One region of the Bartonella henselae str. Houston-1 genome, then DNA from elsewhere that is predicted to be linked to it. Evidence: predicted binding sites of a transcription regulator. Region 1 holds the regulator's gene; the other holds the start of a gene.
What was found. The regulator HrcA, encoded in region 1, represses chaperone genes, less so after heat shock. The targets are predictions, from matches to a motif close to GTTAGCACTCNCNNNNNGNGAGTGCTAAC.
Positions count from the first base shown of each region.

Region 2: groES (co-chaperone GroES) is a predicted target of HrcA. The motif match lies at 8,931-8,959, and genes of this name have one in related genera.

Region 1 is NC_005956.1:72,015-87,476, reverse strand. It holds gene AYT27_RS00320 (copper chaperone PCu(A)C) at 505-1,065, shown strand; gene lysM (peptidoglycan-binding protein LysM) at 1,194-1,649, opposite strand; gene AYT27_RS00310 (response regulator transcription factor) at 2,090-2,812, shown strand; gene AYT27_RS00305 (sensor histidine kinase) at 2,852-4,636, shown strand; gene AYT27_RS00300 (HPr kinase/phosphatase C-terminal domain-containing protein) at 4,660-5,124, shown strand; gene AYT27_RS00295 (PTS sugar transporter subunit IIA) at 5,252-5,650, shown strand; gene AYT27_RS00290 (HPr family phosphocarrier protein) at 5,666-5,965, shown strand; gene thpR (RNA 2',3'-cyclic phosphodiesterase) at 6,559-7,098, shown strand; gene grpE (nucleotide exchange factor GrpE) at 7,226-7,888, opposite strand; gene hrcA (heat-inducible transcriptional repressor HrcA) at 8,024-9,094, opposite strand; gene rdgB (RdgB/HAM1 family non-canonical purine NTP pyrophosphatase) at 9,405-10,052, shown strand; gene hemW (radical SAM family heme chaperone HemW) at 10,049-11,248, shown strand; gene dapE (succinyl-diaminopimelate desuccinylase) at 11,446-12,618, opposite strand; gene AYT27_RS00255 (M48 family metallopeptidase) at 12,841-13,587, opposite strand; gene AYT27_RS00250 (alpha/beta hydrolase) at 13,624-14,403, opposite strand; gene infC (translation initiation factor IF-3) at 14,597-15,115, shown strand; gene AYT27_RS00240 (ABC transporter ATP-binding protein) at 15,338-15,462, shown strand, end outside.
Region 2 is NC_005956.1:1,543,174-1,558,635, reverse strand. It holds gene AYT27_RS09380 (hypothetical protein) at 1,338-1,556, shown strand; gene AYT27_RS06930 (peroxiredoxin) at 2,272-2,796, opposite strand; gene AYT27_RS06925 (alpha-D-glucose phosphate-specific phosphoglucomutase) at 2,997-4,625, shown strand; partial or broken gene AYT27_RS06920 (helix-turn-helix domain-containing protein) at 6,318-6,703, shown strand; gene fumC (class II fumarate hydratase) at 7,393-8,781, opposite strand; gene groES (co-chaperone GroES) at 9,008-9,304, shown strand; gene groL (chaperonin GroEL) at 9,366-11,009, shown strand; gene AYT27_RS06900 (zinc ribbon domain-containing protein YjdM) at 12,109-12,441, shown strand; gene AYT27_RS06895 (NifU family protein) at 12,704-13,282, opposite strand; gene AYT27_RS06890 (universal stress protein) at 13,339-13,827, opposite strand; gene trpS (tryptophan--tRNA ligase) at 13,891-14,961, opposite strand; gene murJ (murein biosynthesis integral membrane protein MurJ) at 15,041-15,462, opposite strand, start outside.

The DNA.
Region 1 (15,462 bases):
GTGAAAAATTTTTAAGAATATTGTTCAAACACGATAGATTCATGCTATGAATATCATAGTCTTCCTTAGCTAAACTTCTCATGAACGTTATATTCTCACACAATCAAAGAAGGCAATATTTCTTCTAGTGAAGACTTATAGAATCAAATGTAACCTTTTTAAATACTAAGAAGATATTATCTGTCAATCTACTCTCAATAGCCATGCTTTTAACCACTTAATCGTTCATTGCTGTTTAAAAGCCATATTTTGAATACACTCAACATGCCCTTCTTCTTGACTGGCATACTTCTTCAATTTGCAAATATATTAAGAATGTTCCTTTCGCCTTTAACTGCACTTTTATTTAAAGCCTTATTGCCCTGCTCCAAAACTTAAAAGCCCCCATGTTTCCTATTCTCACATTCAGATTAGTATAACCCTCATAATTCTTTCTTTTATTTTGAACAAAATTTCTGCTAGAAATAGACATAAAGTGAATTTCACATTAAGGAGGGTAAATAAATGATAACATTTATCGTCGAGCAAATGAAAGATCTCATACTTCAAATTTCAGCTTTCGTACAATATCTACTCAAAAAAGTTATCAAAAATGTGGTATGGGTTCTTCTTCTTGCTTCCATAGCCCACCCCCACCCTGCAATTGCTCAACAATATAAAGTTGGAGAGATAGAAATCCTTCATCCTTGGACACGCGCAACACCCAGAGGCATAAAAGTGGGCAGCGGCTATCTCTATATCATTAATCATAGCAATACCCCAGATCGTTTGGTTTCTGTTTCAACCAACGGAGTACAAACAACAGAAATCCACTCCATGGCAGTTGTTAACGATATTATGAAAATGGAAAAAATGCACAATGGCATTGAAATCCCAGGAAATGGGGAAATTACCCTTAAGCCTGGGGGTGATCATATTATGTTCATGGGGCTTTCACAACCATTCAAGCTAGGCGACAAAATTAGTGCAACATTAACATTTGAAAAAGCGGGAACAGTTGATGTTGAATTCTCTGTAAATGCTACGGTAGACAGATTACCTTCCAAAACAGCTCCTACGCCTTAAATTTTTTCCTCACCATTCAAGGCACATTTCAATATGAAAATGAGAAGTATGAAAAAATTTTCATACTTCTCATTTTTTAATGCCGTAAATATGCTATGAAGAAATAAAAATTTATCCTCTGTCCTACATTAAGCACGGTCAATTTCAGGAATACGTAAAACTTGTCCAGGATAAATTTTATCAGGAGATTTTAGCATTGGCTTATTAGCTTCAAAAATAAATGTATTTTTATCACCTTGCCCTTTTCCATAAACTTCTTCAGCAATTTTCCAAAGATTATCACCAGATTTAACCTCATAAAAACGAGAAGCTTTCATACATGCAGTATCTGCAACCTTTAATTGGCCAATATCAACAGAAGAGATACCCTGCGCATTGCCCACAACTAAAAGTGCTTTTTCAAGTGTTTCCCTATCTGGAACTTCACCACTCAAAACAACTTTACCATTTTCAACCTGGATATTCACTTTTTCTGTGCCAAGTTGAAAATTATCGAACGCAGTTTTAAAATCTTTTTCTGTTGGCTCAGAATCTCCAATACCAAGTTTTTCACCAACCGTTTTAATAAAATTAAAAAAACCCATTATCGCCTCCTTTCGTGCAACACGTGCAAATTTTTGCAAATATATCACCACACTCTTTTCTCTGCTTTTAAAACAGATAGGGAAATTTTTTAAACTTCAACGTTTAAAAGTGAACCTGTTGCATTCTCCTCCTGTTTAATTCTGGTACAGAAACAACCACAAATTTTGATCAAAAAACGGCTCCTTAAAAATTTATCCTCCGAAAAGGGATCTTAATGTGTGCAAAAGCGTTATAAAATTGCAGAGATAAAACAATCTTTTATCGTAAAGGTGAAAAGTTTTTTACTCAGCTACAATTTGTATCGTATCAGCTAAAGTTTGTATCATATTTGTTTTGCAAAAAAAATGTGAACTCCCATATAAATACCTTAGGTTAAATAGCGTAAATAATTTGCTAACATGGCAATAAAAAACACGGCAATAGAAAGGTCTAAAAAGTCATGAAAGATAATCCAACAATCACACAAACGATTGTACTTGTTGATGATGACCGCAATATTTTGACATCGTTATCTTTTGCGCTTGAAACAGAAGGCTACCGAGTTGAAAGCTATACAGATGGAGCATCTGCTCTCAAAGGTTTAACACTCCACCCCCCACATTTAGCTATTTTCGATATTAAAATGCCCCGAATGGATGGGATGGAACTTTTGCGCCGTTTACGTCAAAAGTCTGATATTCCAGTTATTTTTCTTACCTCTAAGGATGATGAAATTGATGAACTGTTTGGTCTTAAAATGGGAGCAGACGATTTTATTACCAAACCTTTTTCTCAACGTCTTCTCATTGAGCGGGTGAAAGCTATTTTGCGCCGTGCAAGTACTCGTAATCAACCGCTTACAACAGGAGCTTCACCCACCTCTTCTCTTAAACGCGGAGATCTTGTGATGGACCAAGAACGTCACACCTGTACATGGAAAGATAAACCTGTTATCCTAACCGTTACAGAATTCTTGATTCTACAAACCTTAGCACAAAGACCAGGAGTGGTGAAAAGTCGTGATGCTTTGATGGATGCAGCCTATAGTGATCAAGTCTATGTAGATGACCGCACTATCGATAGTCACATTAAACGTCTGCGTAAAAAGTTTAAACAAGTGGATGATGATTTTGCAATGATTGAAACACTTTACGGTGTAGGTTATCGATTCCACGAGGTATAATGCTATTTTGTCGCAGAAATTTGAACGGCAATCAAATCGATGACAAAAAATACTCAACTGGAAACCCTGCAAAAAATAACACCAAATGGTCTTCCCTCATCTCCCTTTTCTATACTTTCCGATTTGCGCTTTCGGACACAACGTCTTCTCAGACAATTGCTTTTTTCCAGTCTTACACGCCGTATTGTCATCTTAAATCTTGCTGCCCTTGCTATTCTGGTTACAGGCATTTTATATCTTAATCAATTTCGTGACGGTTTAATTGAAGCGAAAATCAAAAGCTTATGTATCCAAGGAAAAATTATCGCTGGAGCCATTGCTGCTTCTGCAACAGTAGATACAAATTCTATTCTCATTGATCCCCAAAAGCTTTTAGAATTACAAGCTGGAGAAAGCGTTACACCTGCACCTCAATCAACAGACTCTTGGGACTTTCCCATTAATCCTGAACAAGTTGCTCCTCTTTTACGACGCCTCATCACACCTAAAACGACAAGGGCACGTATCTATGATCGTGATGCTACTTTGCTTCTTGATTCACGCGTTCTTTATTCTAGTGGTGAAGTTTTCAGCTATGATTTACCCCCACTTAAAACTGAAAAAAAACTGTGGGAGCGCCTCTATTCATGGTTTTCAAATGCACTTTATGGCAATGGTCTTGCCATCGATAGGGAGCAAGCAAAAAAACGGGGTATTGTTCATCCAGAAGTTTACCGAGCTCTTAATGGATCACTTGCAACCGCTAAACGACGCAACAGACAAGGTCAATTAATCGTTTCTGTCGCCGTGCCTGTTCAACGCTATCGAGCTGTGGTAGGTGCGCTTCTTCTTTCAACCACCGGTTCGGATATTGATGACATTGTAAAAGGTGAAAGACTGGTTATTTTTAAAGTTTTTGCCGTCGTAGGCAGCGTGCTTTTGGTACTTTCTCTCTTTTTAGCCCATACGATTGCGCATCCATTGAGTAAATTATCTGCCTCCGCCAATCGTGTGCGCAATGGCAATAATAAGCGTGTTGAAATTCCCGATTTTTCAATGCGCGAAGATGAAATTGGTCATCTTTCAACCTCTATTCGTGACATGACCAATGCCCTTTATATGCGTATTGAAGCCATTGAGCGCTTTGCTGCTGATGTAAGCCACGAATTAAAAAATCCGCTTACCTCACTGCGTAGTGCTGTTGAAACCCTTCCTTTGGCTAAAAATGAAGAAGCACAGGAACAATTGATTGAAATTATTCAACATGATGTGCGTCGTCTTGACCGTTTGATTACTGATATTTCTGATGCATCGCGACTTGATGCAGAACTTGCTCGTGAAACGGCGCAAATTGTTGATGTAACACTACTTTTGGAAAGCCTTGTTCATGCTGTTCAGGAAGTGTACCGTAATAGGCAAAACATTGATATAAGCCTTAATATTATCCCACGTCCTCATGGAAAACCTTACCTTGTATTGGGACATGAACTCCGTTTAGGGCAAGTAATTTCCAATCTCATTGAAAATGCACGTTCTTTCATTCCCCATGATAACGGCAAAATTTGTATAACTATGAAAAGTAATGCTGCAAATCTTGTCTTAATTATTGAAGATAATGGCCCTGGTATTCGCTCAGAAAATATTGAACGCATTTTTGAACGCTTTTATACTGATCGACCAAGCGAAGATACATTTGGACAAAACTCAGGACTCGGTCTTTCTATTAGTCGACAAATCATTGAGGCTCATAATGGGACAATTACAGCAGAAAATATTGTTGACCCCGAACTTGAAAATAGTAAAACTGGCGCACGTTTTATTATTGTCCTTCCCTTCGCTCGATAAACCCTTTACCCAAAGTAAAAGGCATGAAAACAAAAAATAAAATACTCCATGCAAATTGCCTCCAATTGGGAGGAAAAGGTCTGCTGATTATAGGTCCATCTGGTTCAGGAAAATCAACTCTCACACTCTCCTTGCTCGACCGTGCTGGATGGTCAAAACGTGAAGCAAAACTTATCAGTGATGATTATACAATGCTGCGTGTGGAAAATGGAAAACTTCAAGGATCCACTCCAGAAGGTTTACAGGGTGGTATCGAAATTCGTGGAGTCGGACTTTATACGATAGAGTTTGAAAAACAAACAACCATCGATTGTGTCATTCTTCTCGGTCCTGAATATGAGCGCTTTTCCACAAATCAGACTTTCAAATTTGCAGATCTACACATTCCTCTTTTAAAACTCCCTAGCCTCCATGAAGCAGATTGTACAGCCATTTGCCAAGCTATTGAGGCATTCTTTTTTAGAAAAGTATGGTTGAAATCTGTCTAATTTTTTTCGAATAAAGAAAAAATCATACTTTTTGCCTTTTTTTTGCAAATTTTTCTTGGCAACAAAACAAAGCTTTGTAAAATGTTTTTCTCATCATATCTCTTTACTTAACAGGAGTTTTTATAAAATGATTGGACTCGTGCTTGTAACGCACGGGGAGCTGGCTGTTGAATTTCTGCATGCTGTAGAACATGTTGTTGGAACACAAGAAAAATTCGCAACAATATGCATCTATCCTGATGATGACATAGATCAACGCCGAGGCGATATTATAGCCGCAGTCTCCTCTACAGATACAAATCATGGCGTAATCATATTAACAGACGTGTTCGGTGGAACACCATCAAATATCGCTATTCCTGCCATTGAAAAAGGACGTGTTGAAATGATTGCGGGAGTTAATTTACCCATGCTTATTAAACTGATTTCTATTCGCCAATGTCCTGATATTTCATTATCAGAAGCTTTAAGAATAGCGCAAGAAGCGGGGCGTAAATATATTAATGTACCAAGTATGACCTTATAACAGATAATTAAACTCATGCTTTCCAAAGATCCTCTACCACCATCTATACTCAGTCGCCATTTCAATATCTGTAATAAACGTGGGTTGCACGCACGTGCTTCTGCAAAATTTGTCCAAATTGTTGACAATTTCAACGCCATCGTTGAAGTTGAAAAGGATGGACAAACCGTTGGGGGCTCATCAATTATGGGACTTATGATGTTAGCAGCTTCATCGGGTTGTAATCTCACTATCCGCGTTTGGGGACCAGAAGCAAGTGATGCGCTCGATGCTCTTGAAAAACTCATAAATAATAAATTTGGAGAAGAGAACTAGAGCTTTACACAAAAAAAGTATGATCATCTCTAAAAATAAAAAGAGACTTTTCCTCATCATTATTTTTATCGGATTTCTCGTTTTCTCTTAAGTCCTATCAACATTCATATTCGTTATGAATTGGCGTTATAATTACCATGGGAAAAAGTGCTTTTAGCGGTTGTGTTGTGCATAATATTTCTGCGTGTGCTCCTCTTTCCCATCGATATTTAACCAGTTTGAATACTCGTTGAGCCTTATGAAGGTCATTACGCTTAAACATTCATAGAGATAAAAATATTAAAGTCGCTTTGAATCTCCTTTTAAAAAAGATAAAGACGATCTCATAATCAAAAATCTGTTAGTTTTCCTTATTAGCTGTATTTGTGACGCTAATAACGAAAGCACAAGCGATCTTCTCAATGCATATCTTTGCGATGGAATTCATGCAAATGTGGCGTTTATTGGAATTATAATCATTCTCTTAGATTCATAATTACGCACGCCATTTTTTGGCTTTTCTTTTTCTATACCATTACACTATTGGTAGTGCTATATTAATCTTCAACTTCTCAACCATTACGCTTCAGTGGCATCTTTTTTTAAGGAAAACTATGTATCGTCTTTTTAGTGCCCTTCAGATTCCTCAAAAAACAACTCAAGAACTCATATCGCTGCAAAATGGCTTACCAAAAGCACAATGGATTAACCCACAAAACTTTCATATCACTTTGTCTTTTTTTGGTGAGATTGAAAGCTTACTCGCAGATGAACTGATACGTGCCTTTGACACAATAAAGCTTCCTCCTTTTGTCCTACACATAAAGAGTTTTGAAATTTTTAGTTCAGAAAATACGCCACATTCTCTTGTTGTCCGTATTGAGCCTTGTGAAACTCTCAACCTTTTACACAAAAAGATGCAGTGTATTCGCAATCACCTAAGATTACCTCCTGATGAAAGACAATTTACTCCGCATATCACTCTTGCTAGGCTGCTCGATATTCAACCTGAAGATCTTTCTTACTATCTGTCTTCTCGAAGTAATTTTTCGTTCCCCCCCTTTGAGGTAAACAATTTTGTTTTATTGTTATCGCCCTCTCCCTCAAGCAATGCTCCTTATATCGTAAAAGGAAGCTGGAGACTTCAAGGGTAAAAGGGCGTTCTTCCACCCTTTAGAACTCTCTTTTATAAAACGCCTCTTTATAAAACGCCTCACGAAAGTGGAAAAGTTACATATGTTGCCATATTTTGAGGTCAGAAGAAATCGTTATTGATGTTTTTTAATCCGAATCACTTTCAACAGAGATATCTTTCGCACCTCCTTTTGCGACACCCACGATAGCTGGACGCAAAACACGTTCACCGATAATGTAACCAGCCTGAACAACTTGCTGAACGGTGTTATCTGGAACATCAGAGTTAGGAATTTCAAACATCGCTTGATGAAAGTGAGGATCAAATTTTTGCCCCTCTGGATGAATTTTTTGTACCCCATGGCGTTCTAGTGCTGCTATCATTGCACGCTCTGTCATTTCAACACCCTCAGCTAATGTTTTTAAACCAGCATCATTCTCCTTTGCTCCTTCTGGAATAGCATCCAAAGCACGATTGAGATTATCAGAAACAGATAACATGTCCCGTGCAAAATTAGCAATTGAATAAGCTTTCGCATCAGCCACATCACGCGCAGTACGGCGTCGAAGGTTTTCCATATCTGCAGCAAGACGTAAAAGCTGATCTTTCAATTCTTTATTTTCATCTTGCAAAGCAGCCAAGGGATCAACCAATGCCTCTCCTCCTCCTTTAACGTCTGCATCAGCTTCTGCTGCATGCGCTTTTAAAAACTTATCGGCAGCTTGTTTAAGTGCATCGCGATCAGATGGATTTTTCAAATCGCAATTTTCAAATGAAGCGTCAGTAAATTTGTTTTTTTCATCAGACATAAAAATTCCATTCCTTCATAAGATTTGTTATTCTCGATATCGAAATTTTACAGACAAAAATCAAGGGCTATTTATGCATCTTAATGCTACGTAACTAAAATAAGCGTTTATCGTAAAAATATTCATTTGGTTACTTTAACGCAACAACTGTGACACAAGTTGAGCCGTATAATCAACCATAGGCACGATTCTTGCATAATTAAGCCGTGTTGGTCCAATAACTCCTAAAGCACCAATGACTTTTTGTTGTGAATCACGATAAGGTGCTACAACTAAAGAAGACCCAGAAAGTGAAAACAACTTATTTTCTGAACCAATAAAGATACGAACTCCCGAACCTTCATCCGTTAAATCGAGCAACTGAGCCATACTTTCACGCGTTTCAAGGTCATCAAACAAATGTCGTAACCGCTTTAAATCTTCTTCTGCCTTTACATCTTCAAGCAAATTACTCCGCCCACGAACAATAAGACGGATTTTATGATCAGCACCTTCGCCTCCCCAAAGAGCTAACCCTGTTTCAACAAGATGATGAGACAAATGATCAAGTGCAGCCCGTGTTTCTGAGCATAAACGTGCAATTTCCTCTTTAGCTTCACTCAATGTAAGCCCCTGAATATGCGCATTAAGAAAATTTGTTGCCTCCGTCAATTGTGCATGGGTAACACCTTCTGGTAAATGAACAATACGATTTTCAACCCCACCTTGTTGAGTCACTAAAACAGCAAGAGCGTGCTCCCCATCAAGGCGTACAAATTCAATATGCTTTAATGTCCCTTCGTGTTTTGTCGCGAGAACGAGCCCTGCTCCACGTGAAAGATCTGAAAGAACTTGGCTCGCTTGAACAAGAAAATGTTCAACTGATTGTGCATGACCTGCTTCCTTGACTTGAGCTTCAATATTCTCCCGCTCCTCATTTGGCAAATCACCCGCTTCCATAAACGCATCAACAAAAAAACGTAACCCTGACTGTGTTGGCATTCGCCCGGCAGATACATGAGGTGCATAAATCAAACCAAGATGTTCAAGATCACTCATCACATTGCGAATCGTCGCAGGTGATAATGTCTGCCGCAAAAGCCGTGAAAGATTTCGTGATCCTACAGGCCCTCCATCATTAAGATAAGCCTCCACAATATGGCGAAAAATATCTCGCGAACGTTCATCAAGATATTTTAGTTCATCATCAATAAGTTTGTGCTTCATCACAATTAATTCACTACTTTAAAAACACTCTCTTTTTATATAAATTTTGCCAAGGTTTGGTCAAATGGTCTAAAGCAGTGTAAAAGTATAATACATATTTATGCTATCATCAAAAAGAAAGATACTTTGTATATGCCTTTGCAATAATTGTCCTCATCAAACATAGAAGATTTCATTTGAACGAAATATTAATAAAAATGCAAAAAAAATTATATCTCGTAAAATCTGGCAGAACTCATATTATATGTTCGTTTAAACTGATTTTTAGTCCAGAAAATAACACCCTCCTTTCATTTTTAGAGAGACGTATATGAGAAGCATAGCAAACAAAAAGCTCGTCATTGCTACACATAATATTGGCAAATTGCAGGAAATTACCACCTTGGTTGCTCCCTTTGGTTTAACAATACAATCAGCCAAAGAGCTCGGATTACCTGAACCAAAAGAAACAGGAACAACATTTGAAGAAAATGCTTATATCAAAGCCTTTGCAGCTGCAAAAAATACAGGACTTCCTGCCCTCTCTGATGATTCAGGATTAGAAGTGGATGCACTGAATGGTGCACCAGGTGTTTATACCGCTGATCTCGCTCTTCAATCCGATGGTACACGCGACTTTTTAAAAGCTATGCAAAAAATAGAAGAGAAACTCCAAAAAATCGGAGCACATAAAAAAAGCCAACGAAAATGCCGGTTTATATCGGTTATATGCATTGCATGGCCCGATGCTCATGCAGATTATTTCCACGGACGTGTTGAAGGGTCATTCATTTGGCCACCACGTGGAGATAAGGGTTTTGGCTTTGATCCCGTTTTTTTACCAGATGGATATAAAAATACCTTTGGTGAAATGACAACGGAGCAAAAACATGGTTGGAAACTCAATGATCAAACACCGCTCTCTCATCGTGCATGTGCCTTCAAACTTTTAGCAGAAAACCTTTTAAAACTCTCATGAATGAACCTTTTGGCATCTACATCCATTGGCCCTTTTGCGCTGCCAAATGTCCTTATTGTGACTTTAATTCGCATGTTCGCCTTCATGGTGTTGATCAACCACGTTTCGTAACCGCCTTTGAACGTGAAATAGAAACACAATATCATAAAATAGGTCCACGTTGTATTAAGAGTATTTTTATTGGTGGGGGAACCCCATCGCTTATGACACCTCAAACTGTTGATGCCTTGTTGCAGATATTGGCAAGAACGTGGAACATCGATGATAAAGCTGAAATTACAATGGAAGCGAACCCATCCAGTGTAGAAGCAGAGCGTTTTCGTGGATACCGTGTAGCAGGGGTGAACCGCTTGTCTCTTGGTGTACAAGCACTCAATGACAAAGCACTACGACAACTTGGACGTCTCCATGATGTCAAACAAGCTCTCCATGCTATTGCTTTAGCACGGAAAATTTTCCCCCGTTTATCCTTTGATCTTATCTATGCCCGCCCCGGACAAACACTCGAACAATGGAAATGTGAACTTTTTCAAGCCATTGATTTAGCAGCAGACCATCTTTCTCTTTACCAACTAACTATCGAAGAAGGAACAGCATTTAAACGGCTCCATGCCGCAGGAAGACTGTTTCTCCCCGAATCAGAACTTGCAGCAGATCTCTATCAACTCACACAAGAAATAACCGCACTACACGGGCTTCCAGCTTATGAAATCTCCAATCATGCAATTTCTGGTGCGGAATCAGTGCATAATCTTCTCTATTGGCGTTATCACGAATATGCGGGTTTTGGTCCAGGAGCTCATGGACGCTTTATTGAGCACTCACAAAATCATTCTTCTGCCTCTTCAAAAGCAGATCCTTCTCAAATCGAAAACCGTGAACGTTCTGTCACAATCAATGAAAAATATCCAGAACATTGGCTCGAATTGGTAGAAAAGACAGGACATGGCTGTATTGAGACAGAACAATTGACGACAGAACAACAAGCAAACGAAATGCTCCTTATGGGTTTGCGTCTTTGCGAAGGTTTGGATCTTATACGCTACAAAAGCTTAAGCTCTAAAAACTTGCCCATGGAAAAACTTATCGATTTACAACAACAAGGGCTGGTAGAAATGGTAGAAAACCAACGCTTAAAAGCGACAAACAAAGGACGCATTCTGCTTGACTATATTATCAATCAATTGGCACACTAAAATCTTGATGGTTTCAACCTGTCACCTTTTGTTACATTAGTTGTGAGAGAACAATCACATACCCTTTTTCGACAGAATTACGCCTTATCTTTTCCATTCATTCGAGCCAATGTTCTGGATATTTTTCATTGATTGTGACAGAACGTTCACGGTTTTCGATTTGAGAAGGATCTGCTTTTGAAAAAACACGCGTGTGTTTACGCAAAGAAATCAACAATGAAACATTCATAAATAGAAGTGAGAGTTTCCATTGCATCAACAGTGACACACTCATCCACCATATGCATCGTCTGTCCAGGTAACCCAAATTCAATCACTGGACAATAATCTTTAATAAAACGCGCATCCGATGTGCCACCTGAAGTTGAGCATTCTGGTATATTCCCTGTCACACTTTTGATCGCATTTGATAATGTGTTAATGAGTTTATCATTTTTAGTCAAAAAAACATCCCCTAAACTTGGAATCCACTCAAGCTGATAATAAGGGTATTGACCGTTATTGTTTTTCGATTGCACTAAAGCAAGACGGTTTTCAATTTCTGCCATAAGCATTTCTTTTGTCCAAAGATCATTGTAACGTATGTTAAAATGGACCGTTGCCTGCGCTGGAATAACATTCATCGCGGGGTTGCCTGTATCAATTGCTGTTAATTCCAAATTACTGGGTTGAAAATTCTCTGTCCCTTCATCTAAAGTCGTTTGTATCAATGATTGTATAAGCTTACTTGCTAAAGGCAATGGATTAGCTGCCCGCTCAGGAAAAGCAACATGACCTTGGCGCCCCTTAACGGTCATGATACCAGAAATTGATCCTCGGCGTCCAATCTTGATTACATCACCAACAGTTTTTACGCTCGTTGGTTCTCCTACAAGAGCTGCTGTCCATTTTTCGCCTTTTTGTTCTGCCCATTTGAGAAGTTTAACTGTACCATTCAATGCAGGACCTTCTTCGTCACCGGTAATCAAAAGGCTTACCCTTCCTTTAATGGTGCGTTTCTCAAGAACTCGAGCAAATGCCGCAACAAAACAAGCAATCCCGCCCTTCATATCGACAGCACCCCGCCCGTATAATTTCCCCTGATCTATGACACCCTCAAAAGGAGGGTACTTCCAGTTTTCCAAATCACCTGGTGGCACGACATCCGTATGACCAGCAAACATAAGATGCGGGCCCTCTTTTCCCATTTTTGCATAAAGATTTTCAACATCCTCTGTATTTTTATCGGCAAAAATAGGACGCTCAACATGAAACCCCATCTTTGTTAAAAATTGTTCCAAAGTTGATAAAGCACCCGCTTCATGAGGCGTAACAGAAGGACAACGAATAAGTGCCTGTAATATCTGAAGTGGATCTGTAAGAACAGGCATAAGCGCTCTTCCAATCTAAATTGAGAGTTATAAAATTAGAGTTATTAAGCTGAATTACAAAAAAGATAAAGCAAAAACATTGAAGACACTCAGCAAACCAAGCAGGGGAAGACAATTGTGCTGAGAGCTTCAATGGTTCCTTCATCATACGTGACGAAGCATACAGATAACGGTGTTTTTAACAAAAAGTTCCATTCATTATTGGCTTCTTCAAGGTTTTTTTCATATCTCCAACCTATATGAATGAAAATTGACTGCCTGCAACATATGACCATTTTCCTTCAACCAAGTGCGATATGCTTCACTTTTTGGGCAAAGTTTTTCACAAAGAGCCCAAAATTTTGGTCCGTGATTCATTTCAATAAGATGAGCGACCTCATGGGCAACAACATATTCAATAACTTCTTGTGGCGCCATAACAAGACGCCAAGAAAAAGAAAGGTTACCATGTATTGAACAGGAACCCCAACGACTCTTGGTATCTTTATAACAAATTGATTTCACTTTACGCTCTACTTTACGTGCATAGCATTTCACCAATGGCGTTATAATGAGTGCAGCCTGCTTTTTTAAAACATCAGCAATGCGTCTTGGCAGGTATTCTAATTGCCCATAAACAACAATTTTGGGCTCTTGTCGTACATCCCCTGCAACGATTTCTGTTATTCCGCGTCCTTCTTTACGCTGTATGGTATGTGGAATACCCAATAAAGGAATCTTTGTACCCTCTTTGAGATAAGAATTTGCGTGAGCAATTTGCACGCGAGCAAGGCGCGCTTCAATCCAAGATTGGTGCTTTGCAATAAAACCTTGAATCGAATAGAGGTTTATTGCCGGTGGCGTTGTTACACAAATTTCCCGACCCCTCGCATCAATACGTAATATAAGACGACGTGCGTACTTATTTTCGCGTACCCTTATCGGCACAATGCGATCAGAGAAAATAAAATGCTGTTCATAAATGGTCATACATTATATCTTTATCATCAATGAATTATTTGGTCCTTATCCTGCATTAATTCGGTCAATCAATATGCTTAACACTGTTTCAAGACACTCTAAATCCTGTGGACGCGAAAAACGGTGATCTGCATCACGAACGAGTGTCAACGTTACATCATGTAAAGGCAAATGATTCATTAAAGTCAATGTATGTTGATAGGGTATCTTATCATCCTCCATTCCTTGTAGAATATGAATAGGACAACCAATATCAAGACATCCTTTCATAACACAGTTGTCTCGTCCATCTTCAATCAACCCTTTTGTAAAAGGCATCGGCTCCTCATCACCAACTGCAGGTCGTTCAATATACCCTTTTTCTTCCAAAATTTTCCATTCCTCCAGGCCCAATTTTGGTTCCACTAATGTTTGCGTAAAATCAGGAGCTGGCGCAACCAACACCATGCCAGCAAGCCTTTTATTTTTCTGGGCTAACATCATAGCAAGCTTCAATGCAATCCACCCGCCCATAGAAGAACCAATCAAAATTTGTGGCCCTTCACAATAGGTCTCAAAAATCGCTAAACTCTCCTTAACCCAACGTGAAATTGTTCCTTGAAAAAAATCACCTTCAGATTCTCCATGACCAGAGTAATCAAAACGTAAACAGGACAAGTCATTCTTTTGCGCAAAATTATCAACCAACATCGCTTTGCTTCCTAACATATCGGATTGATAACCAGAAAGCCAAACCAAACCAGGAAAGCAATGGCCTTTGCGATGCCGAACTGCAAGAGCAGTATTTTCAAACGAAAAAAATTGACAAGGAATATTTTGATCCATTATTCTCTTCCTCCATAAAATATTTTCTCTTCATAAAAGAAAAATTTCTATCCTCTAAATTATCTCCCAAAATCATAAATCAAATAATGAAAAAGCATGAATTCTAGTTGTTTTTCTGTGTATAATTGTATATTAAATTGTATTGTAGGTGAATCAAAATTAAGGAGCGTAAACCATTCGCAAACCATTTAAAATGACACATACCCCAAAAGATGGGCCACGTGCAAATCAAGATATTCGGGTTCCTCGCGTTCAACTTATTAATGATGAGGGGCAACATCAAGGAGTGGTTACAATACAAGAAGCTCTTGCTATGGCTGCAGAAGTCGGCCTTGATTTGGTTGAAATTGTACCAAATGCAGAACCTCCTGTGTGTAAAATTATCGATTTGGGCAAATTGAAATATCAGACCCAAAAAAAAGCGGCTGAAACACGTAAAAAACAAAAAGTCATTGAGATTAAAGAAATTAAGATGCGTCCAAATGTTGATGTTCATGATTATGGAGTCAAGCTCAAGGCTATTCATCGTTTTATTGGTAATGGCGATAAAGTAAAGATTACTTTGCGTTTTCGTGGACGTGAAATGGCACACCAAGATCTTGGATTAAAGCTTCTTCAGCGAGTTAAAGAAGATACAAGTGAAATTGCTAAAATCGAATCTGAGCCAAAACTCGAAGGTCGTCAAATGATGATGGTGATAGCAGCTAAATAATTTTTCATGGGAGTAATATAGAGAATACAACTCATCTAGAGTTGGTTTAGGAATATGATTTAAAAGTGCCACGTAAGGCAGGTGGTGCTTTTAAGGGTTTGATTGTTTTCCACCAATCCTTCTATTTAAGAGAATACCCTTTTTATCAATTTAAAGACTCAACGTCTTTAATAAGAATGCTTCGATCTTGCATAAAACAACGGTAGAATATAGAAGCGCTTCATGGTTAAAAAACAAATTTCTACTTTTGATAAACATCTTATCATCCGTCTTTTGCGAGAAAATTTTCATAAACACGCACGTTGGTATAGTGCAGCTATTTTTTCAATGATCATTATTTCCTGTAC
Region 2 (15,462 bases), 460 kb from region 1:
CGATGCGTACTTAAAGAGTGCTGTTTAGATGCTGGGTATCTTTTTACTTCCTCTCCACCCTAAAAGACAAAAGTTTCTACCACAACTGGTCTGTAAATAGCTCGACTTCTTGTTTAGCGGATTTCCCTTGGCTTCTACCCATGGGCTTCACTTCACAACGTTCTCCAGGCAAGTCATGCTCTGAATATTTACTACACTCGCCAATAAAAATACCACATGGCTAAATTTAATATCTTATATCATCGCTCTAAATAACAGTGTTTTACGGCATAACACAATAAAACACTTCATTGCAGAAAAGAAAAGCATGAAGAAAGAGCAAGATCTATTTGCATCAGCGATAAAGACGTAAAAAACCTAAAAAGGAAAAATCATATAAAAAACTGCAAGAAACAGCAAAATTATCTCAGAACCAGAAGAAGCATAAAAAATGGGCCATATAAACCCATTTCCTTTTATCTTTATGAAAGGATTTAAAAATGTCCATTCGACCATCAGGCGTTGGTGTGTCTTTCGTTTAAAATAAATTCTTTTGAGAGTGTGATAAGAGCATTTTAGTGAACCAAAATATAAGAGAAATTTGAGGTGGTTATATCATCACATTCAAAAAAATTGATTAGTCAATAGTTGATAAAAATATTGACAGTTCAAATGAGCTTATACGCTTTACCACATTCACGGTCGCTGTTATAAAATAGGCTTAGAAGCCTTGAGAAATGTTTCTTTAAAACAAGCATGTGAATTGGCAACACAATGGTGTTCTGTTTTGTATGAGGGATATGATTCTATTAAAGAGAACCCGATAAACAAAAATATGAAGTAATACATAGTCTTCATTATTTAAAAGACAGTGCGTGGATGCTTTTAAAAGCGGTGTCTTTGTACTCTCATTTGCTGGCATTAGATTCTCTGTATTTTCTTGTAGAAGCACAAAATTTAGCACGAGCAAAAGAGGAGAGAAGTCGAGAGTATTTTATTCTAGAAAACTTTTTTAAAGCTTCACAAAACAATAGAATAACTTTAATCAGACAATTTTTTACAGGAGGATATTTGGATAAATTGTAAGCTGTTAAAACAGTAACTAGTTGATAATATTTATTTTTTATAAACTCAACGTATTAATGGAGAAATACAATGGGGTAATACGATTTTACCGTGTTCTATGAAAGAACCTCTTTTATTCTTGAAAAACAGAGAATATTGGAAAATCATTTGCACTTTCTCTTTTAAACTTCAGATTTGCAGATCTCACCAAAATCACTGTCTCATGAACGTTCGAGAGGTGGCCTATGATTCTTTCTTGAGTTCTCATTTATTGTTTTGAAAAGCTTTTTGTTATGTTGTGGCAAGTGGGTAAAATGTTAGATGAGGATGATGTGAATTTATGGTTTAAGCAGAAAATATTGGATCATGGTATTCTCAATGAATTTTTGATCTGTAACTTTTTAACCGAAGAACCGCAATATCTTGATTTTGAAACTTTTAAAGAAAGTATTAATGAAGGAGAATGTAAAAAGATTGTAGCGAAGGAAACAAAAAAGATTGTTATTTCATAATTCTAGATATTGTCTGGTTTCCTGAATGTGATGAAAATTTTGCATTCAATGAGTCTGAAGAAACGAATGCAGTATTTGCGACAGAATACTCGAATAAACAACTACTGTAAAAGTTATTTTTTAAAAGAAATTAACTCTTAAAATGAATACTCTTAAAAAATAAAATTTAAGACAACTGGTTATCACAATTGCATCAAAGTTAATCCTCAGAGATATGTAGATTGAATTGTTATACGGAACCAGTTTTCAAGATGGTATTATTCTTTGCTGTTTTCGATGATAATAGATAAAAAATTGTTTTTGGATTTTAGAAGTAAACAGGCGCTATGATGAGCTGATAGGATGTTTTGGTGCTGAAAAATTTCAGCAACAGGTCTTTCAATAGTATTACACAGCTTGATAGTTGCTTTGCAAAAACTTTGAAAATTACTTGATCAATATTGATTCTTCAGAAATGTGTGGTGGATTATTATACGAAGCCGGTTTTTGAAATGGTGTTATTCTTTGCTGCTTTCGATGATGATGGATAAAAATTGTTTTTGGGTTTGTGTAAAGAAGTGGGGGCTATGATGAGCTGTCATGTTTTGGTGGTGAAGACATCGCGGCTTAACAGGTTTTGCAATTCAAAATTCGTAAAATAAAAACAGCACAAATTCCTTTGCGAAGAAAGTTGTGCCGTGAAGTTTTGTTTAAAATGCGTGTATTTGGTTGGAAATTAGCCTTTTAGGGTTTTTAAAACGTTTTGTGGTGAGGAGACTTCATAAGGATCTGTTGCGCAATTATCTGAAAAACCTTGTTCTTCAAACCAATGTTCAATGACACCATCATTGATCACAGCAGCATAGCGCCATGAGCGCATTCCAAAACCAACATTGTCTTTAGCAACCAGCATACCCATTTTTCGTGTGAATTCACCTGAGCCATCAGGGATTAATTTTACGTTTTTAATACCTTGTGCTTTTCCCCAAGCGTTCATGACAAAAGCATCATTGACGGAAAGGCAATAAATTTCATCAATGCCAACTTTTTTAAATTCATCATAGAGTTTTTCAAAATCAGGAAGCTGAAAGGTTGAGCAAGTAGGGGTAAAAGCTCCAGGAAGAGAAAAAAGAATAACTCGTTTCCCTTTAAAATATGCATCGCTGTTCACCTCTTGCCATCGATAAGGATTATCTCCACCAATTGATTCATCGCGTACACGTGTATGGAAAGTGGTGTTGGGAACTGTTTTTCTTATCATAATTATGCTCCTGTATTTTTTATGGGAATCGTGTTTTAAAAGTGATTTTCATCTTTAAAAACACATTGAAAAGGACGTCTTAAAGAGTCCCCTTTTTGGACAAGTTTGCAAATATTTCACTGCCGCGTCAAGTAGAATTAATAGTCGACTTTGGTGGAACTTCACTCTAAAATCGAGCAAAACATTATGAAGGTGCTTCCATGACTCTCATGACAGTTTTGACTAAGGCTTTTGATGATCAAAAACTTGGAACGTTTGGTTTGCGCAAAAAAGTGTCGGTTTTCCAACAGCCCCATTATGTTGAAAATTTTATTCAATCTCTTTTTAACAGCATTGGGTCTGTTGAGGGAAAACTGTTTATTCTTGGAGGAGATGGACGCTATTTTAACCGCAACCTTCTTCAAATTGTGTTGAAAATGGCCGCTGCTCATGGTGTTGCTTGTGTTAAAGTCGGAAAAGAGGGACTGCTCTCCACGCCAGCTGTCTCACATCTTATTCGTAAATATCATGCTTATGGTGGTATTATTCTCTCAGCAAGTCACAATCCTGGGGGAAGAGAGGGAGATTGTGGCATCAAGTACAATATTGCCAATGGTGGTCCTGCTCCCGCTTCTTTATGTGATGCTGTTTTTGCAGCATCTAAGCGTCTTTCTTCTTATCGGATTATGGAGGTACCAGATATTGATTTAGAAAGAGAAGGTACAACTTTTTTAGGACCCATGCAGATTGATATAATTGATCCTGTCGCCGATTATGTCGCTTTGATGCAGGAGATTTTTGATTTTGATTGTATTGCCAAGGCTGTTGCAGAAGGGCTCACTTTGCGTTTTGATGCATTGCATGCGGTAACAGGGCCTTATGCGCATGAAATTTTTGAAAAATGCTTAGGGTTTTCTGAAGGAACGGTGGTCAATGGCGTTCCTTTGCCAGATTTTGGAGGGAAGCCACCAGATCCCAATTTGCTTCATGCTAAGGCTCTTTATGATTTAGTGATGTCGGATCAAGGACCTGATCTTGGTGCTGCCTCTGATGGGGATGGAGATCGTAATCTCATTATGGGGCGTGGGCAATTTGTTACACCTTCTGATTCTCTTGCGATTATGGTTGATCATGCCCATCTGATTAAGGGGTATCGGCAGGGGATTGTGGGGATTGCTCGCTCCATGCCAACAGGGCGTGCGGCTGATTTGGTTGCTGAAAAAAAAGGATTAAACTTTTTTGAAACACCAACCGGGTGGAAGTTTTTTGGAACGCTTTTGGATGCTGGCTACGTGACCTTTTGTGGTGAAGAAAGCTTTGGTACAGGTTCTAATCATATCCGCGAAAAAGATGGTTTATGGGCTGTGTTATTTTGGTTGAATCTTTTAGCGGTGACAGGAAAAACTGTGGCACAAATTGTGCAGCAGCATTGGCGCACTTATGGGCGCTTTTACACTTTACGGTATGATTATGAAGAAGTAGAAACATGTAAAGCTTCCGCAATCATCAATGCATTACGTGCATATTTACCAAAACCAGGAAGCGAAATTGCGGGACTCTCTGTCGAAAAAGCAGACGATTTTACTTATCATGATCCTGTTGATCAAAGCATCAGTACTGGGCAGGGTGTGCGTATTTTTTTTAAAAATGGAGCACGACTCGTGGTACGCTTATCGGGGACAGGAACAGTAGGCGCTACCTTACGCCTTTATTTTGAGCAGTTTGAGGGCGATCCCCGTAAACATAATCAAGATCCACAAAAAGTGCTTCAGCCTGTACAACAGGCAGCCTTTCAATTATTAAACATAAAACAACATTTGAGGCGCACACAGCCTGATGTTATCACATAGAGAACGGTTTCACATTGTCTCTTTCTGGTAAAAAACATTAGTTTATAATGATAAATCATCATTTTTCAACTTTAATCAGAATTTCGAATACAGTAAGCTTCTCTTATCACAAGCACTTCTCAGATTGAATCAATTAAAAACACTTGTTTGCACGTCATAAGTGGAAGTAGCGTGTGGGTAAAAACTGTTAAGGACAAGAACTAAAGGGGTAAAAATGCTTCTTATGAATCGTCTCAAATATCAAGGGCTTGTCGCAACATTGGAAGTCTGGCAAAGAGTATGATGGTAAGCCGGGTTGTAGAGTCATATTTGCTGTTACAGATAGTTAATTTTTTCTCCCATGATGGGGGATTCTAAACCTTATTTTCTGGAAGGTTTCGTTCGCTTATAGAGAAGCGTTCACAATCTGATTTTCAAAAAAACAATATTCTATTTTTGGTAACAAGACCGTGAGTGTGAACACTGCGATGTTCTCATATAAACATAAGGAGCTATCCTGAGGAAGCAGACATTCTTTTATCTCTTGGGTATTTCTTGCAAATCAATCTTCTTTTGGGAATTCGGCTTACGGTTATAATCCTTACCAATCCTCAAATTTGAATGCTTTTGTGCGTAAAGTCGTGTCCTTTTTATGCATAAAAATTTCTTTAATTTTTTTAAACAGCGCTCGGTAAGATACGTTTCTTTAACGCTATAGCGTTATACGCAAATGAAAACTAAGCAGCTTATTTTTACGCTTCTTCGTTTCTTCGATTTTACGATTTTCAAAACTATCTAGAGCGATCTCTTTTAAAGAGTAGAAATTGCACATTGCTTTATGCTTTTGTTTTTCATGTATCTTATGGAGCATGTCCTTCACACAAAACAGAATCCCTAAAATAGAATGTTGTTGTATTGTTTATGAATGTGTTTGCTGTAAAAAACATGTCTTAATGCACTTAAACCTCTTTAATGGTGCCCTCCGTGAAGGGGGGTATAATAGTAAATCTATATTCTCAACTTTACGCTTATGAAAGACATGAAGGAGCAATTTGGCACCATCATTTTCTTTTCGAACGCTTCATATGAGAGAGTTTCTCAGGGCACTTCATAAGAAGTATAGTGTATTTTCAGCTTAAAATTTTAAGCGATTTTTACTCGACAGCAATTCCGCTTATAACGGTTTTTTGCTGCTCAAGGAGAGAGTTTTGATGATAACATAGTCCAATATTCAAAATTTTTACTCAAGTTATAAAGTTAAACGACTTATAAAGATAAAGGCGATCAATCCATACTTTTACTTAGCAAAGCAAAACACTTTTATTTGCTTTAGCAAGCAATATCCAATGCGCAAAATAGCTAAACTATTTCGAAAATTCCGAAGTCTCTCCTTTTCTCATTGTTTTTGATTGAATGAAAAACACGTCGCCTCTCATAAAAACAAAACTGTTTTAATTGTTATTGTAAATCCCCTGAAATTCCTTTATGACTTAAAAGATGTTTTGGTCGCATACGCAACGACCAATAGGGAAAACAAGCCCGAAAGCTTAATACATAAAAATGAACCCACTGATGTGGGTGTCCCGGGATTCCGGGAGATTTTGCTATGTCCAGGTGCCACAAGCACTAAAAGCAAAAAAAGCTGATTTAGGTTCAGTACTTTCAAGCTCCCGGAATACCAATGCGAGGGCGCTCGCAACCGGCGGGGGGAAGATGCAAGCGAGAAATCTTCGTCAAGACAAAAATCTTCATAATGACATTTTTGTTGGTAAAAAAATTCGTTTTCGGCGAAAAATGCTGAAAATGTCTCAAAAAACATTAGCTGACCACTTGAAGGTCAGCCCTCAACAAATTCAAAAATATGAAACAGGATTAAATCGTGTGAGTGCAGGGCGTTTAAAGGAAATTGCTGATATTTTGAGTGTTCCTATTGCCTTTTTTATGCTGATCTCTTCACACAACAAGAGCACCTTATCCAGCATGATGAAATCATCTCGAGCAGAGAGGAATACCTACTGCTCAAAAGATTTCGAATTCTCACCTCAGTCAAACAAAGGGCAATTTTACAATTGATCTCTGATCAGAATGAAAGTTTTTAAAATCATATAGAGGGCGCACATTGCTTCATATTTTTGTTTATTGCATTCTTTAATGGGGGAATGGCTTCCCATGAAAAACAGCGCACCATTGTGTTTTTTATGCACACCCTTGCTTTAAAGAGATATCTTCTGTTACTTCTCAGCTCATTTCATGATGTTATCCGTGAGGATAATCCAAGATCTATTGGATGCCACCACCTTTTGTGTAAGGTATAAGCCAGCAGCATTATTCTTTTTGCCAACCTCAAAATGTTGCGATATCCGTTGTATTGAGATGGTTTATGAGAGGTATTTTATTTCTCATGTTCAATGGTTTTTATCGACATACTCATCTTGCTTATGATATGCAAGCGAATGATTTTTATTGCTTCTGAATACGAGGGTTTGAAATGAGAAAATATTTTTGTATTCGAGGCTCTTATTTAACAAATAAAAAATTCATTATTATTTTTGGGGCTTGATCAGATAACAAAGGAAGGCACTCTTATGCCTTTGGTATGAGAAATATAAAAACTTTCTATGTCAATATGCCCAGGATCAAAAGTTCTCCAAGTTTTGCAAAAGGTTACATTTAACAGATTTTTGCAAGAGAGGATGGTAAACTATTTAACATACAAAAACATCGGACTATGGGATAGTCCGATGTTTTTACAAAAAGGGTTGTTTCAAGAAGATTTGTACCTTGTTCCTTATTGTGGATGGATCATCTTTTTGGGATCAACCAACCGATCATAATCTTCTCCAGAAACTCCTAGTTTGAGTGCTTCGGTACGCAAAGTTGTGTCATTTTTATGCGCTGCTTTGGCAATTGCGGCAGCTTTTTCATAGCCAATTTCTGGTGCAAGCGCTGTCACCAACATGAGAGAACGTTCCATGAGAGAATGAATGTGAACTCGATTGGCGCGTAATCCTTGAATACAATGAAGATCAAAAGAGCGCATGCAATCCCCAAGAAGCGTAATCGATTGTAAAACATTGTAGCCAATGACAGGTTTATAAACGTTGAGTTCAAAATGCCCTTGGCTTGCGGCAAATGTTACACTGGTATGATTGCCAAAGACTTGGCAAGCAACCATGGTCATTGCTTCACACTGTGTGGGGTTAACCTTGCCTGGCATGATGGAAGATCCTGGTTCATTTTCTGGTAAGCTTAGTTCCCCCAAGCCTGAGCGTGGACCGGATCCCAAAAACCGAATGTCATTGGCAATTTTAAACAGATCAGCTGCTAATGCATTTAAGCTACCATGGAAATGCGCAAGAGCTCCATGATGAGCGAGGGCTTCAAATTTATTGCTAGCGGTTTTAAAGGGTATTCCTGTAAATGTACTGATTGTTTGCGCAAAAGCTATGTCAAAGCCTTGCGGTGCGTTCAGCCCTGTTCCAACAGCTGTACCTCCTTGGGCAAGCATTTGAACATCACAAAGAGCATTTTCAATGCGTTGGCGGTTGGCTTCGAGTGCAGTGCGATAGCCCGAAAATTCTTGCGCTAAAGTTAAGGGTGTGGCATCCTGGGTATGAGTACGTCCAATTTTGATGATATCGGCAAATTCTTCTTCTTTTTTCTTTAAAGTGGTAATAAGTGCGTCAAGGATAGGAAAGAGGTGTTGGCGCGTTTGTAGGGTAGTAGCAATGTGAAGTGCTGTGGGAAAGGAATCGTTTGACGATTGGCTCATATTGACGTGATCATTGGGATGCACAGGTGTTTTGCTACCCAATTTTCCTCCCAAAAGCATATTGGCATGATTGGCGATCACTTCATTGACGTTCATATTGCTTTGTGTTCCAGAACCTGTTTGCCAAACAGAAAGGGGGAAATGCGTGTCAAATGCACCGGAAAGCACTTCATCGGCAGCAGTAATGATGGCTTTTCCAATGTTTTTTGCGAGTTTGCCTTTTTCCATATTCACAACAGCTGCTGCTTTTTTGATAAGGCTTAAGGCATAGATGATGGTGAGGGGTTGTTTTTCTATGCCAATATTAAAATTATGCAATGAGCGTTCAGTTTGTGCGCCCCAATAACGGTCTTGACGGACTGAAATCGTCCCAAAGCTATCCGTTTCTTGACGTGTTTCAACCATGGTTAGATCCTTTTGTGTTCAGTGGTTAATAAAAGAGATTAGATAACGCGAAATAGAAAAAGGAGGCAAGGCTTTGAAGTCTCCTAAGAGAAATTATTTTAGAGAGAATCCTTGACATTAGGAAGTGGCAATTTTATATTCCAGTCATTGTTAGCACTCTTTCTTAAAGAGCGCTAACAAAGACTTAAGATTAATTCATTTATATTAAATTTTAAGGATTTAAAATATGGCTAACATACAATTCCGCCCACTTCACGATCGTGTTGTTGTCCGTCGGGTTGAATCTGAAAATAAAACTGCTGGTGGGATTATCATCCCCGATACAGCGAAGGAAAAACCTCAAGAAGGTGAAGTTATCGCTGTTGGTAATGGAGCTCTCGATGACAATGGGAAGCGTGTGCCTTTAGAAGTAAAAACAGGGGACCGTATCTTGTTTGGAAAATGGTCTGGAACCGAAGTGAAGATTAATGGGGAAGACCTTTTAATCATGAAAGAGTCTGACATTATGGGGATTTTGGGTTAATCCAACCTCTCAATTTTTTTCATTTTCTACTATTTAGGACATAACTCCAAGGAGAAATTAAATGGCTGCTAAAGAAGTCAAGTTTGGCCGTGAAGCGCGTGAGCGTTTGTTGCGCGGCGTTGATATCCTTGCTAACGCTGTTAAAGTAACACTCGGCCCTAAAGGGCGCAATGTGGTGATCGATAAATCATTTGGTGCGCCTCGCATTACAAAAGATGGTGTATCCGTTGCAAAAGAAATCGAACTGGAAGATAAGTTCGAAAATATGGGTGCGCAAATGTTGCGTGAAGTTGCTTCTAAAACCAATGACATTGCTGGTGATGGAACAACAACGGCAACTGTTTTAGGACAGGCTATTGTCCAAGAAGGTGTAAAAGCCGTTGCTGCAGGCATGAACCCAATGGATCTCAAACGTGGTATCGATGCTGCTGTTGATGAAGTGGTGGCAAATCTTTTCAAAAAAGCGAAAAAAATCCAAACTTCAGCAGAAATTGCACAAGTGGGAACAATTTCCGCTAATGGTGCTGCTGAAATCGGCAAAATGATCGCTGATGCCATGGAAAAAGTTGGCAATGAAGGTGTCATTACCGTTGAAGAAGCAAAAACTGCTGAAACGGAATTAGAAGTCGTTGAAGGAATGCAGTTTGATCGTGGATATCTTTCCCCTTACTTTGTCACCAATGCTGAGAAAATGGTGGCTGATCTTGATGATCCTTACATTCTTATTCACGAAAAGAAACTCTCTAATCTCCAATCCTTGCTTCCAGTACTTGAAGCTGTTGTTCAGTCTGGTAAACCACTTCTCATTATCGCTGAAGATGTGGAAGGTGAAGCTTTGGCAACGCTCGTTGTCAACAAACTGCGTGGTGGTTTGAAAATTGCTGCTGTGAAAGCTCCAGGATTTGGTGATCGCCGTAAAGCCATGTTAGAAGATATTGCAATCTTAACATCCGGACAGGTTATTTCTGAAGATGTTGGCATTAAATTGGAAAATGTCACTTTGGATATGCTTGGTCGTGCAAAGAAAGTCAATATTTCTAAAGAAAATACCACGATTATTGATGGTGCTGGACAAAAGAGCGAAATTAATGCGCGCGTCAACCAAATCAAGGTACAGATCGAAGAAACAACTTCTGACTATGACCGTGAAAAATTGCAAGAAAGACTTGCTAAACTCGCTGGAGGTGTTGCTGTTATCCGTGTTGGTGGAGCAACAGAAGTTGAAGTGAAAGAAAAGAAAGATCGTGTTGATGATGCCTTGAACGCAACACGTGCAGCTGTGGAAGAAGGTATTGTTGCCGGTGGTGGAACCGCATTGTTGCGTGCAGCAAATGCCCTGACTGTTAAAGGAAGCAATCCTGATCAGGAAGCTGGTATCAATATTGTTCGTCGTGCACTCCAAGCGCCAGCACGCCAAATTGCTACCAATGCCGGTGAAGAAGCAGCGATTATCGTTGGCAAAGTGCTTGAAAACAATGCAGATACATTTGGTTACAACACCGCAACCGGTGAATTTGGTGATTTGATTGCTTTGGGAATCGTTGATCCTGTGAAGGTTGTGCGCTCTGCTCTTCAGAATGCTGCCTCAATTGCTAGCCTTCTCATTACAACAGAAGCAATGGTTGCTGAAGTTCCAAAGAAAGACACACCAGTGCCTCCAATGCCTGGTGGCGGAATGGGTGGAATGGGCGGAATGGATTTCTAAGCCCTTGATAAAGATAAAAGAAAACGGGCCTCTCTGGCCCGTTTTTTTGTAGGTTTTTCCTGTCTCTTATCAAATTTCTCCATTTTTTACGATTTTCTGGCTTTTATGTGATTTCGTGGTAGACAAGACATTGATTTATAAGAATAATTCACTCATTCATATATTGAATAAAAGCTGCGAATATCGTAGGATTCTCTCATTATAAACCCTCTTAAAGTGAATCAATGAAAATCACTTGTTTGCACGTCACAAGCAGGGATGACGTGTAGGAACTTCATAAAGAAAAACATAAAAATGCCTTTCATGAACCGTCTTAATGCAAGGGCAGGTGTAAGATTTTGAGCTGGCAAAGGAGAATGATGGTGCCGATTTGCTCCTTCATTAAGTGTAAAGAGGGGGGCACAATGGCTTTACCGTTATACCTTTCATGGGCTTTTTATGGGCGCTGTCGTGAAATGGGTTTGGGTGCTTTAAGAGATGTTTTTTTTAACAAATGCGTGCATGCACGACACAGTAGCGTTCTGTTCTTCATGAGAGGCGTAGCCCCATTAAAGAACGTGAGAAACAAAAGCGTGAGGCAATGCGCATACTCCACTCTTTAAAAGACAGTATCGTGGGTGTTTTTGAAAGTTGTAAAGCCAAATTAAAAGGAGAGTGTAAAGATGGAAGCTGGTTTTTACCTTTACGGCTTTATATTCTTCCCAACTTAGGCTGTATACCCATTTCAGACAATTACACAAATAGAGAGACCTAATACGCTCATTCCTATCTGGCATCAAAAGCTGAAACTGTTCGTAGAGCTTGTTTTTATGTGTCTCAAAGATGTATCGTTATTGTGCTATCAGGTGTTGTGTTTCTCTTATGCTTTTTCTTTTTTGCTCAAACTAAGTATTTTTATGGAAAGCATTTTTTTTTGAGAATGTTTTGTCGCGGTATTTTGTAAATTTTGTTCTCATTTATTGTGGTATGTTTCATTCTTCAGAGTTCTAGGGTAAAATGCTGTATTTGCTAGCTGTTTTGCTTTAGCAATGGACAGTAAGCACTTCTTACTCTATGAAAGCTTAGAGGAATGATTTTGCTTAAACAAAAGAGAGAATGTATGAACCAATACCCCAAATGTCCTCATTGTGGCGGCCTTTATACTTATGAAGAGGGTGAAAATTTTGTTTGTCCTGAGTGTGCACATGAGTGGCCACAAAAGGACGAAGATACTTCTGCTTCCAATATCGTTGATGCCAATGGCCAGATTTTGGCAAACGGAGATAATGTTATTGTGGTCAAAGACCTTAAAGTTAAAGGTGCTGCATCCGTTCTTAAGAGTGGTACGAAGGTGAAAAATATTCGCCTTGTGGATGGAGATCATAATATTGATTGCAAAATCCCTGGAATGGGCCAAATTGGCTTAAAGTCGGAATTCGTGAAAAAAGTTTAATTGGTTACAATGTTTGAAACATCGCTTGTTTGGTAAAATGTAGGTACACAGTTGAGGGGCTTATTTTAGGAAATAATTTACTTTTCATTCTCTTTAAAGAGATCGTCTCTAGTGTTGTATAGGAGTGATGAGATTTATCGGAGACTGACTTATTCGTAGCAATCATGTTCAATACTGTGGTGTTTTGTACTTCGACAGTAAGCCAGCTAAGGCCGCTATGGCGTTTGTGCTTTTAAGCACTCTTTTATCAGATCTCATTTGTTTATTGAGGCATGGCTTCAACACCTACAACTTCTGGAATAAAATGGCGTAAAAGATTTTCAATACCATGTTTTAGCGTTGCGGTTGAAGAGGGACATCCGGCGCAAGCACCGCGCATATTGAGGTAGACAATACCGTTTTCAAATCCGCGAAAAGTAATATCTCCACCATCATTGGCAACGGCTGGGCGAATACGTGTTTCAAGGAGTTCCTTAATTGTTAAGACGATATCGGCGTCTTTTTCGTTATAAAATTCTTCGTTAAGGGCGTGCGTTTGTGCTTGTCTTGTGGCATTGGTATTGATAACCGGATCACCAGACAGAAAATGTTCCATAATAGTACCTAAAATGGCTGGTTTGAGATGTTGCCACTCTCCCTCTTTTTTGCTCACGGTAATAAAATCATAGCCAAAAAAAACACCATTGACATTTGGAATATTAAACAGTTTGGCTGCTAAAGGGGAATTTTTAGCAGCTTCTTCACTGTCACGAAATTCTAACACACCTTCGGAAAGTACCACACAACCTGGCAGAAATTTCAGTGTTGCAGGGTTTGGTGTGGTTTCAGTTTGAATAAACATAGACTCTCCTTTTATGGGATGGATCAGGGCGCTTCTTGAATGAAGAATACACTATTTTAGGCAATGGATTCAATATCTTCATCAGCGAGATTACTTGGAATAACGATAACAGGGATTGAAAAAGCTGTTCCCCGATTGCCAATTAATTGCACAAGCGGTCCGGGTCCTTCTGTATGTTCACTGGCAGCTAAAACAATAAGTGCAATTTGCTTATCTTCGTCAATCAGTTTGGCAATCTCATCAATTTTTTTGCCTTCACGCACAGTTATTTGCGTTTCAAGGGAATGCGTAGTGCGTACATCACTGGCAATTTCTCCTAAAACTTTATGGGCAGTTTGTATTGCTTCTGTTCGCATAACATTGTTGACGCCCAAAAAATGTTGAAATTCTACACTATCAACAATACAGAGTAGTACCAATGTTTTTTTAGTATTTTGGGCATGCTGTGCAGCAAAGGCGACAGCGCGCCGACATTCTGGTGTCTCATCGATAATGACTAAAATTTTCCGCTTGTGATTTGTTTTCGCTTTGTTTTGCTTAGAAATCCTGAGGTTTTCTCTATTTTTTGCAGACAAATTCTTTACCCTTACAGCTTCAGCTTAATTGGTTCATATATTGTGCAAAAATCCAACAATTTCACGGACTTTTTTCATATTTTTTTCTGCTAATGCACTGGCACGTTGTGCACCATCGTGCAAAACAGAGTCAATATAACTACTTTCTTGATGAAGTCGACGGAGTTCTTGGGTGATTGGTGCAAGCTTCTCGACAGCAAGGTCAGCTAAGGTTGTTTTAAAAAGCGAAAATTGTTGTCCGGAAAACTCTGAAAGAGCTTTTTCTTTGCTTATTTGTGCAAAGGCAGCATAAATACCAAGCAGGTTATCGATTTCTGGCCGTTCTTCTAAGGCTGCAAGCGTGTCGGGAAGAGGGGCGGAGTCCGTTTTTGCTTTGCGTATTTTTTTTGCGATAAGATCAGCATCATCTGTTAGATTAATGCGCGAAAAATCGGAAGGATCCGATTTCGACATTTTTTTTGTGCCATCGCGCAACGACATAACGCGCATAGCTGTATCCCCTATCAGCGCCTTTGGAAGAGGGAAAAAAACTTGTTTTTTTTCCTCACCCATTTGCATTGTAACAGAAAAGTTTAAATCTACAATACGCTGTGCATAATCATTATTGAATTTTTGAGCAATATCACGGGTGAGTTCAACATGCTGTTTTTGATCTTCGCCCACTGGAACATGTGTGGCACGATAGAGTAAAATATCGGCAGCCATCAGACTTGGATAAGCAAAAAGTCCAAGGGATGCTTTTTCACGATCTTTTCCTGCTTTATCTTTAAATTGTGTCATGCGCTGGAGCCAACCAATACGGGCGATACAATTTAGAATCCATGCGAGTTCGGCATGTTGAAAAACTTGAGATTGATTAAAAATAATGTGTTTTTTTGGATCAATACCAGCAGCTAAAAAGGCTGCTGTAACTGCTCTGGTAGATTCACGCAAGGCAAGTGGATCCGGATTAACGGTGAGGGCATGCATATCAACAACGCAGTACAGACAATTATAGGACGTTTGCAGTTCAACCCAATGCTTGATGGCTCCAAGATAATTGCCAAGATGTAAGTGACCACTCGGTTGTACTCCGGAAAAGACAAGTGGTGTGAAGGTGTCCATAGGAGTGTTCTTTCTTTAGTAAAGTTATTTGTTTTATGTTTTTTTGACAAAGCCTCTTGCTGAAAGCAAGACAAAATATTTATAGGCGTTTTTTAAAGTTTTTGAGGGTGAGGAAAAAGGAACGGGTGTCCAGTAAAAAATAGGCGAAACAGTGTACCAAGAGTATGGCAACCATTATCCCTGCCAAGGTGGAAGCACGCAAGAAAAACGATGCTTGTGAGGATAAAGGGAAAGACAAAAAGTCAATCACATCAAAGACGTAATAAAGGGCTATAGTATTTAAAAGAGTGGTGATAATCAAACATGTTATTCGTTTTATCAGTTGTATGTCGTATTTCCAATAGCCACGTTGAATGAGAATAGTCCAAAGCAACAGTGCATTCATCCATCCAGAGGTAATTTCAGCAATGACAATGCCCCGTGCTGACAAAATTGGAAATAATATTAAGGCTAGGCTGATATTGATGAAAACGCAAATGCCTGTGATAATCATCGGTGTTT